Regions from separate parts of the Roseateles sp. SL47 genome, predicted to be linked through region 2. Evidence: predicted binding sites of a transcription regulator. Region 2 holds the regulator's gene; the other holds the start of a gene.
The links. The regulator NrdR, encoded in region 2, represses ribonucleotide reductase genes. The targets are predictions, from matches to a motif close to CACNANATNTNGTG.

Region 1: the regulator NrdR is predicted to act here: its motif matches at 1,838-1,851, upstream of OU995_RS09235 (ribonucleoside-diphosphate reductase subunit alpha).

Annotation. Positions count from the first base shown of each region.
Region 1 covers NZ_CP113068.1:2,137,604-2,142,020, forward strand. Annotated here, with positions in the region: gene OU995_RS09230 (sigma-54-dependent transcriptional regulator) at 1-1,509, shown strand, start outside; gene OU995_RS09235 (ribonucleoside-diphosphate reductase subunit alpha) at 2,076-4,417, shown strand, end outside.
Region 2 covers NZ_CP113068.1:4,601,525-4,605,941, reverse strand. Annotated here, with positions in the region: gene OU995_RS19920 (hypothetical protein) at 1-180, opposite strand, end outside; gene OU995_RS19915 (PilW family protein) at 177-980, opposite strand; gene OU995_RS19910 (type IV pilin protein) at 994-1,428, opposite strand; gene OU995_RS19905 (prepilin-type N-terminal cleavage/methylation domain-containing protein) at 1,425-2,009, opposite strand; gene nrdR (transcriptional regulator NrdR) at 2,238-2,681, opposite strand; gene glyA (serine hydroxymethyltransferase) at 2,692-3,942, opposite strand; ZMP/ZTP riboswitch at 4,038-4,183, opposite strand; gene OU995_RS19890 (lytic transglycosylase domain-containing protein) at 4,232-4,417, opposite strand, start outside.

The DNA of each region.
Region 1 (4,417 bases), 2.5 Mb from region 2:
ATGCGCCTGCCTGACGGCACCGGCCTGGATGTGTTGCGCTGGCTGGAGCAGCGCGGCCGCAGCGAGCGCGCCATCGTCATCACCGCTTACGGCTCGCCGGAAAATGCGGTGGAAGCCTTGAAGGCCGGCGCCTACGACTATCTGACCAAACCCGTGGACCTGCGCCAGTTCCGCATGGTGGTGGCTTCCGCGCTGGGCCGTGTGCCGCGGCCGGAATCTTCCGCCTCGACCCTGGCCGCACGGGCTCCGCAAGCGGCCAGCCCAGCCCCGGTGGCGGGCGCTGGCATCGCACCCAGCGCACCGTCGGCAGCTGCGCCCACCATGTTTGGCGGCCGGTCGCTATCGCCGGGCCCGGTGTCACCCCCCTCCGCGTCGGACAACGACGCCCCCACCGTCACGCCCATGGGGGCGGCCATGGTGGAAGCTTCGCGCAAGGCGGCGGTGCCGCGCGGGCGGGTGGCCGCTGCCGGTCCGGTGTCGGCGCTGGAGCGTTTGGTGGGTGATTCCGCCGCCATGCGCCAGGTGCGGGAACTGATCGAGAAGGTGGCGCGCAGCATGGCGCCGGTGCTGCTCAATGGTGAGTCCGGCACCGGCAAGGAACTGGTGGCTCGCGCCATCCATGATGTGAGCGCCCGCCGCCCGCAGCCCTTCATCGCGGTGAACTGCGGTGCCATTCCCGAGCAGCTGCTGGAAGCGGAATTCTTCGGCTACCGCAAGGGCGCCTTCACGGGCGCCACTGAAGACCGCGAAGGCTTCTTCCAGGCGGCCCAGGGCGGCACGCTGTTCCTCGACGAAATCGGCGACCTGCCGCTGGCCATGCAGTCCAAGCTGCTGCGGGCCTTGCAGGAACGCTCGGTGAGGCCCGTGGGCGCAGTGGCGGAAATGCCGGTCAATGTCCGTCTGCTCAGTGCCACCCACAAGGACCTGGCGGCCGAAGTGCTGGGCGGCCGCTTCCGGCAGGATTTGTATTACCGCCTGAACGTCATCCAGATCCGTGTGCCGCCGCTGCGCGAGCGCATGGAAGATTTGGCCCCGATCAGCGCACGAGTGCTGGAGCGCATCGCCACCGACGCGGGCGTGGACGCGGTTCCGCAACTGACCGCGCAGGCCCTGGCGGTCCTGGGTCGTTACAGCTTCCCGGGCAACGTGCGCGAGCTGGAGAACCTGCTGCACCGGGCACTCGCCCTCTCCGGCGGTGATGGCATCGACGTGGCGGACCTCGGCCTGCCCGACACACTGCTTGAAGCCGAAGAAGTGCCGGACCTTGTGGTGGACGCGGCCGACGCGGTGCAAGGCGTCCCCTTGCCGGCCGAAGCGATCGGCCAGGCGCCGCTGCCTTCGGATCTGGCCGCCTATCTCGACGAGGTGGAAAAGCGACTGCTGCTGCGCGCGCTGGAGCAGTACCGCAACAACCGGACGGCTGCGGGCGCGAGCCTGGGCTTGTCGCTGCGGCAGATGCGGTACCGCATGGCCCGGTTGGGCATCTCGCTCGGCGGCGACGAAAGCTGATGCTTGTGCGGCAGGCGGGCGCCTCTCTCTGACCGCATACCGCCCGCCTGTTGTTACTGCGGGAAGGCCCTACATGGGGCTTGTCCTGATCAGTTGTGACAAGGCTGCAGTGTCGCCGGATAGCCCCATCGAATCAGCCCCGCGCCAAGCCTTGTTTTGATGCGTGTTTGCGGCCATTTCGGCGCTGCAGGCCGCGCCAATCCTGGGGCTCCGACATCGATCACCGAATCCATCGGCGATGTGCGGGGACAGGGCTTTTAAGCCTCATCATGCCCAGGTCGATGGAACTCCTTTGACGCTATCGGTAGTTGCTTGAAGGTGGGCGACACCCTAGATATAGTGTCCAGCATGCTATCCTGCTGACTTCGCAAAACCGCGATGAACGCCTCCTCCACCGTCTTGTTGATGCCCCCGCGCTGCACGCGCGCTGGCCTTGCAGCGGTGTCGGGATACGGGGCGGGACACCACATCAAACATCACCCCAAAACTTGAGACGTCGGCCCGGTCGGGTTGCCCGGGCACGGCGTTGCTTTTTGTTTTTTCGAACCAGAACAGACGAGGATCCCATGCAGACAGTCGCCGTCACACCGACCGCCGAAGCGGGCCTGGCGCAGACTCCCCGCGAGTCCGCCCCGATCGCCGCCGGCAGCTACCAGGCTTACCAGATCATTCGCCGCAACGGTGCGGTGGTGCACTTTGAGCCGAGCAAGGTGGCGGTGGCCATGATGAAGGCCTTCCTGGCGGTGCACGGCACCAGCGGTGCGGCTTCGGCCAGCGTGCGCGAGACCGTGGATGCCCTGACCGAAGCCGTGGTGCGTGCGCTGGTGCGCTCGCGTCCGGGCGGCGGCACCTTCCATATTGAAGACGTGCAGGACCATGTGGAACTGGCGCTGATGCGCGGTGGGCACCATGAGGTGGCCCGTGCTTATGTGCTGTACCGCGAACGTCGTTCGCTGGAGCGCAAGCATCAGAGCGAAGTACAGCAGGCCGCTGTGCTGGAGTCCGGCATCAGCGTGACCGAAAACGGCGCCCGCGTGCCGCTCGACCTGAACAAGCTGTCGGCCCTGATCGTGTCCAGCTGTGAAGGTCTGGGCGACGACGTCAAGCCCGAGCCGATCCTGGCCGAGACCAAGCGCAACCTGTACGACGGCGTCCCGATGGACGAAGTGCACAAGGCCGCCATCCTGGCCGCCCGCACGCTGATCGAAAAGGATCCCGGCTACACCCGCGCCACCGCCCGTCTGCTGCTGCATACGATCCGCAAGGAAATCCTGGGCGAGGAAGTGACGCAGGCCGAAATGGCCAGCCGTTACGCTGACTATTTCCCGAGCTTCATCAAGAAGGGCGTGCAGGCCGAACTGCTGGACGAGCGTCTGCAGCAATACGACCTGGCCAGGCTGGGCGCCGCCCTGAAGGCCGAGCGCGACTTCCAGTTCGACTACCTGGGCCTGCAGACCCTGTTCGACCGCTACTTCCTGCATGTGGACGGCACCCGCATCGAAATGCCGCAGGCCTTCTTCATGCGCGTGGCCATGGGCCTGGCGCTGAACGAGATCGACCGCGAAGCCCGCGCCATCGAGTTCTATGAAGTGCTGTCGAGCTTCGACTTCATGTCCAGCACCCCGACGCTGTTCAATTCCGGCACCCGGCGTTCGCAGCTGTCCAGCTGCTACCTGACCACGGTGGCCGACGACCTGGACGGCATCTACGAAGCGTTGAAGGAAAACGCGCTGCTGTCGAAGTTCGCCGGTGGCCTGGGTAACGACTGGACGCCGGTGCGTGCGCTGGGTTCCCACATCAAGGGCACCAACGGCAAGAGCCAGGGCGTGGTTCCTTTCCTGAAGGTAGTCAACGACACCGCCGTTGCGGTGAACCAGGGCGGCAAGCGCAAGGGCGCTGTCTGCGCCTATCTGGAAACGTGGCACCTGGACATCGAAGAGTTCCTGGAACTGCGCAAGAACACCGGTGACGACCGTCGTCGTACCCACGACATGAACACGGCGAACTGGATTCCCGACCTGTTCATGAAGCGTGTGATTGAAGGCGGCGACTGGACCCTGTTCAGCCCTTCCACCTGCCCGGACCTGCACGACCTGTTCGGCCAGGCCTTCGAAACGGCCTATGTCGCCTACGAGGCCAAGGCCGACCGTGGCGAGATCAAGCTCTTCAAGCGCATGCAGGCCCGTGACCTGTGGCGCAAGATGCTGACGATGCTGTTCGAAACCGGCCATCCCTGGATCACGTTCAAGGACGCCTGCAACGTGCGCTCGCCGCAGCAGCATGTGGGCGTGGTGCACTCGTCCAACCTCTGCACCGAGATCACGCTGAACACCAACGACAACGAAATCGCGGTGTGCAACCTGGGTTCGGTCAACCTGGCGCAGCATCTGAAGGACGGCGAGATCGACCAGGTCAAGCTGAAGAAGACGGTGTCTACCGCCATGCGGATGCTGGACAACGTCATCGACATCAACTACTACGCCGTCAAGAAGGCACGGGATTCCAACCTGCGTCACCGTCCGGTGGGTCTGGGCATCATGGGCTTCCAGGATGCGCTGTATCAGCTGCGCGTGCCCTACGCCTCGCAAGCGGCGGTGGAATTTGCCGACCGTTCGATGGAAGCCGTCTGCTACCACGCCTACTGGGCGTCCACCGACCTGGCTGCCGAGCGGGGCCGCTACAGCAGCTACCGTGGTTCGCTGTGGGACCGCGGCATCCTGCCGATCGACTCGCTGAACCTGCTGGCCGAAGCCCGAGGCGGTTATGTGGATGTGGACCGTTCCGCCACCCTGGACTGGGACAGCCTGCGCGCCAAGATCGCCCGTGACGGCATGCGCAACAGCAATTGCGTGGCCATCGCTCCGACCGCGACCATCTCCAACATCATCGGTGTGGACGCGTCGATCGA
Region 2 (4,417 bases):
GGCCCAGGCCAGCCCGGCATCCGCCGCCTGAACGGCCATTGCCGCTCGTTGGTCGGTGGCGGCCATGCGCTGCGCCGCGCCCAGATGGCGTGCACTCCACAGGCCGGCCAGCCCCAGCACCATGAGCAGGAGGCTGCATAGCAGCAGGGTGGAAGCGCCGCGTTGGGGCTGGCGGGTCATGGGCAGCCTCCTGCAAGCGCGGGGTCGGGGGAGGCGATGGGCGCAGGGTCGTTGCGCACATGGACGGACAGCCCCAACTGCTGCTGAATCTTTGGGTCTTGTGTGGACTGCCCTTGCAGCAGAACCTGCACCGTGCGTGTCTCCACAGCGGGTGCGCAGGGCGGCCCCAAGGGATGAGGCACCCTGTGTACCGAGGCAGAGAATCCGCTGATCTGCATCAGCGCCGGGTCGGTCCACGGTTGGAAGCGGCCGCCGATGGTCTGGTCCAGGCGGCCATCCAGCCAGCGAAACGTGACCTCGGTGCTGGCATCGGGCTGCGTGATGTCGCGGTCCAGGGCCCGGTTCAAACGAAGCGTGCCGCTGCTACCGAGGTTACCCCCGCTGCTTCCAGCGCTGCTACTGGTGCCGCTGGATGCACCGCTCCACCCACCACCGCTTGCGCTGATCTCTGTGAATGGATTGGCACTGGCCCCCCTGTCCGCGCGCCACACCAACTGAGAGGGGCGCCCGTGCGCGCCGGCACGCCGCAATTCCATCTGCAATTGCGAGGCGATGGCCCGCAACTCCTGATGCAGTTGCCAGCTTCGGCGCTGGCGGACCTGAGCCGCGAGACTCTGGCCGGCCCAGCTCAAGGCGCCCGCCACCACCACCAAGCCGATGGTGAGCCCGACCATGAATTCGATGAGGGTGAAGCCGGCAGAGGCGGAGATTCGGGCCGCCAGTGGTGGCTTCGCGCGTGGCGCACTCTGCCAGCTTCGCGCACGGGCTGCGCAGTCCTGGTGCGAGGGGGAGTTGAACATCGACATCCCCTCCTCACTGCGGCCAACAACTCGGCGACAGGGTCTGCCCGGCACCCAGCCCGTAGACGCTGACCTGCCCCTGCTGTTGAACCAGCCTGAATCGCTGGCAGTGCTGGTCCTGTACCTGGTCTCCCAAGGCCTCGGCTTCCAGCGTGTAGCCCTCCGCCGACGCCTGGAGCACACGCAGCCGGTAGCGTTGCTGCGCGGACAGCTCGGACGCCATCAGCTCGGTCAGGCTCTGGGCATAACGGGTCTGTTGGGTCCGGAACGCTTCTTGCGCCAGATGCAGGGTGTTCAGTGCCTCCACAGCTTCCGCCCGATGGGCTTTCAGCCAATGGTTGCGGTAGCCCGGCAGGGCCACGCTGGTGAGGAGGCCCAGCAGCAGCAGCGCCAGCATCAGTTCCAGCAAGGTGAATCCGATCGGGATGGGATGCAAGGCGCGTGTCATGACCCCGCTCCTTCGCAAGCGGCCCAGCGCATGAAAGACTTCCCGGCAGAGCAACTGCGAATGCGCCCCGTGATGCCCACGACATGCCGCACTTCCCCCACGTCCTCGATGCTGATGCGCAGCGTGGCCGCGAGGGCCACGGTGCCCTGCCGGCCACTGAAGAGCATCGACGGCACATTGGTGATCAGCATCGGAAAACCTGAACGGTGGGGCCATTGAGCGGTTTTCAGCGGTCGTGCATCACCGCCGCAACTGGGGGGACCTTCCACACTGCAGCTGCAGCCGTTCACCGGCCCGCTGAAGACCACATAGCAACTGCCGGCGGCCGAAGGGATGATGCGAAAGATGATGTTGCGGGCGCCGTGCAGCGCCTCGCCACGCGCCAGGTACAGGTCGCTAAGCACCTGCTCGGCAGCATGCCAGAGCCGCTGCCGCTGCTGCCACTGGATGCCGGCCGGCAGCACAAAGGCCAGCAGCGCCGCGAGCAGCGCCACCACCACCAGGGTTTCCAGCAGCGTGAAGCCGTGGCATGTTGGGCGGGTGTTACAGCGCCGGAGCAGGGTCGTGTGCGGAGGGGTCATCGGTCTGCCCTTTCGAAATGGGGACGCCGCCGCCGGATGGCACTGCGGCACAGACCTCACTCTAGGATTCAGGCAGCCATCGCGCTTCGCCCTGAGGGTGGGGCAGGGGGCCCCATGAAGCGGGGGCGTGTGCCCATCCGCACCCACCACCCGCACCCACAAAAACGAAACGGGCCCGAAGGCCCGTTGTTGCAGATGGAGGGAGAGAAGCGCAGGCCGCGAGGCCGTTCAGATGTCCCGAATCAACTGTCGGAACTCATCCACGTCCTCAAAGCTGCGATAGACCGACGCGAAGCGCACATACGCCACCTTGTCGATCTTCTTGAGTTCACGCATCACGTGCTCGCCCAGCTTGGTGGAGGCCACTTCCCGCGCACCGCTGGTGAGCAGCTTCTCCTGGATGCGCTCCAGCGCGGCGTCGATCTGCTCGATGCTCACCGGCCGCTTGCGCAGGGCCAGGGACATCGATGCGCGCAGCTTGGAGGCATCAAAATCCGCCCGTGTGCCGTCCTTCTTCACCACCATCGGAAGGGCGATGTCGGCCCGCTCGTAGGTGGTGAAGCGCTTGTCGCAGGAGTGGCACCGGCGGCGCCGACGCACAACGTCACCCTCGTCGGACTCACGGGTTTCCGACACCTGGGTGTCGCCATGGCCACAGAACGGGCAACGCATGCGCGCGGCCTCAGCGGTAGACCGGGAACTGGCGAGCCAGTTCGGCCACTTGGGCGCGGACCTTGGCCAGATTGGCCTCGTCGTGCGGGTTGTCCAGCACGTCGGCAATCAGGTGGGCGGTCTGGCGGGCCTGTTCTTCCTTGAAACCACGCGTGGTCATGGCCGGAGTGCCCAGACGGATGCCGCTGGTGACCATCGGCTTCTGCGGGTCGTTCGGGATGCCGTTCTTGTTGCAGGTCATGTGGGCGGCGCCCAAGATGGCCTCGGCTTCCTTGCCGGTCAGGCCCTTGGGACGCAGGTCCACCAGCATCACATGGCTTTCGGTCCGGCCGGAGACGATGCGCAGGCCACGTTCGATCAGGGTTTCGGCCAGCACCTTGGCATTGGCCACCACTTGTTGCTGGTAGGCCTTGAATTCAGGCGTCAGCGCTTCCTTGAAGGCCACCGCCTTGCCGGCGATGACATGCATCAACGGGCCGCCCTGGATGCCGGGGAAGATGGCCGAGTTGATCTTCTTGGCAATCGCCTCGTCGTTCATCAGGATGATGCCGCCACGAGGGCCACGCAGGCTCTTGTGCGTGGTGGAGGTGACCACGTCCGCAAAAGGCAGCGGGTTGGGGTAGACACCTGCGGCGATCAGGCCGGCATAGTGGGCCATGTCCACCATGAAGTAGGCGCCGATTTCCTTGGCGATGCGGGAGAAGCGCTCGAAGTCGATGCGCAGGGCATAGGCGGAGGCGCCAGCAATGATCAGCTTGGGCTTCTTCTCGCGGGCCAGGGCTTCCATCGCGTCATAGTCGATCTCTTCCTTGTCGTTGAGACCGTAGCTGATGACGTTGAACCACTTGCCGCTCATGTTCAGCGGCATGCCGTGGGTCAGGTGGCCGCCTTCGGCGAGGCTCATGCCCATGATGGTGTCGCCGGGCTGCAGCAGCGCGAAGAACACGCCCTGGTTGGCCTGGGAGCCGGAATTGGGTTGCACGTTGGCGTATTCGGCACCAAACAATTGCTTCAGACGGTCGATGGCGAGCTGCTCGACGATGTCCACATATTCGCAGCCGCCGTAGTAACGCTTGCCCGGATACCCTTCGGCGTACTTGTTGGTGAGCTGGCTGCCTTGCGCCTGCATCACCGCCGGGGAGGTGTAGTTCTCGGAAGCGATCAGCTCGATGTGATCTTCCTGGCGCTGGGTTTCCTGCTGGATCGCGGCAAAGACTTCCGCGTCCACGTTGGCGAGGGTGTGTTGATTGCGGTCAAACATGATGGTGTCGGCTCAAGGGTTGGCGCCGCGTGGCAGTGGCTGCAGCGCCCGTCAGGAACAAGGTCGGAAACAACAGACGGACGTGCGCAACTGCGAGTGGCGGCCCAGGCGAACGGCACTGACAACGAAGAACCCGCCCGGCCATGGCCGTCACGGATTCAACGTCGTTCGCGCTCCCCGGTGGTGACCCACCTTGGCCCGGCGTAGCTGCCCGGCCTCATCGCCAGTTGCGCGAGCGCCAAGTGTACCTCCGCCGCAACTGTGGCGAGGGGCCTGGCACGCACGGGGCTCAGGGAGTGGGGTGGCTCACCATGGCAACCTGCTCTCCATTCGGAGGGCTGGGTTGCGGTGCCGACGACGGCTCGCGGGCCGGACGAGGTGCGTTGGGCGACACATTGCGGCCGGCCACCACCATCTTCAGCAGGTCCTGCTCAGCCAGCACGCGTGCGGCATAACCGGTGTCGTCCGGCAGATT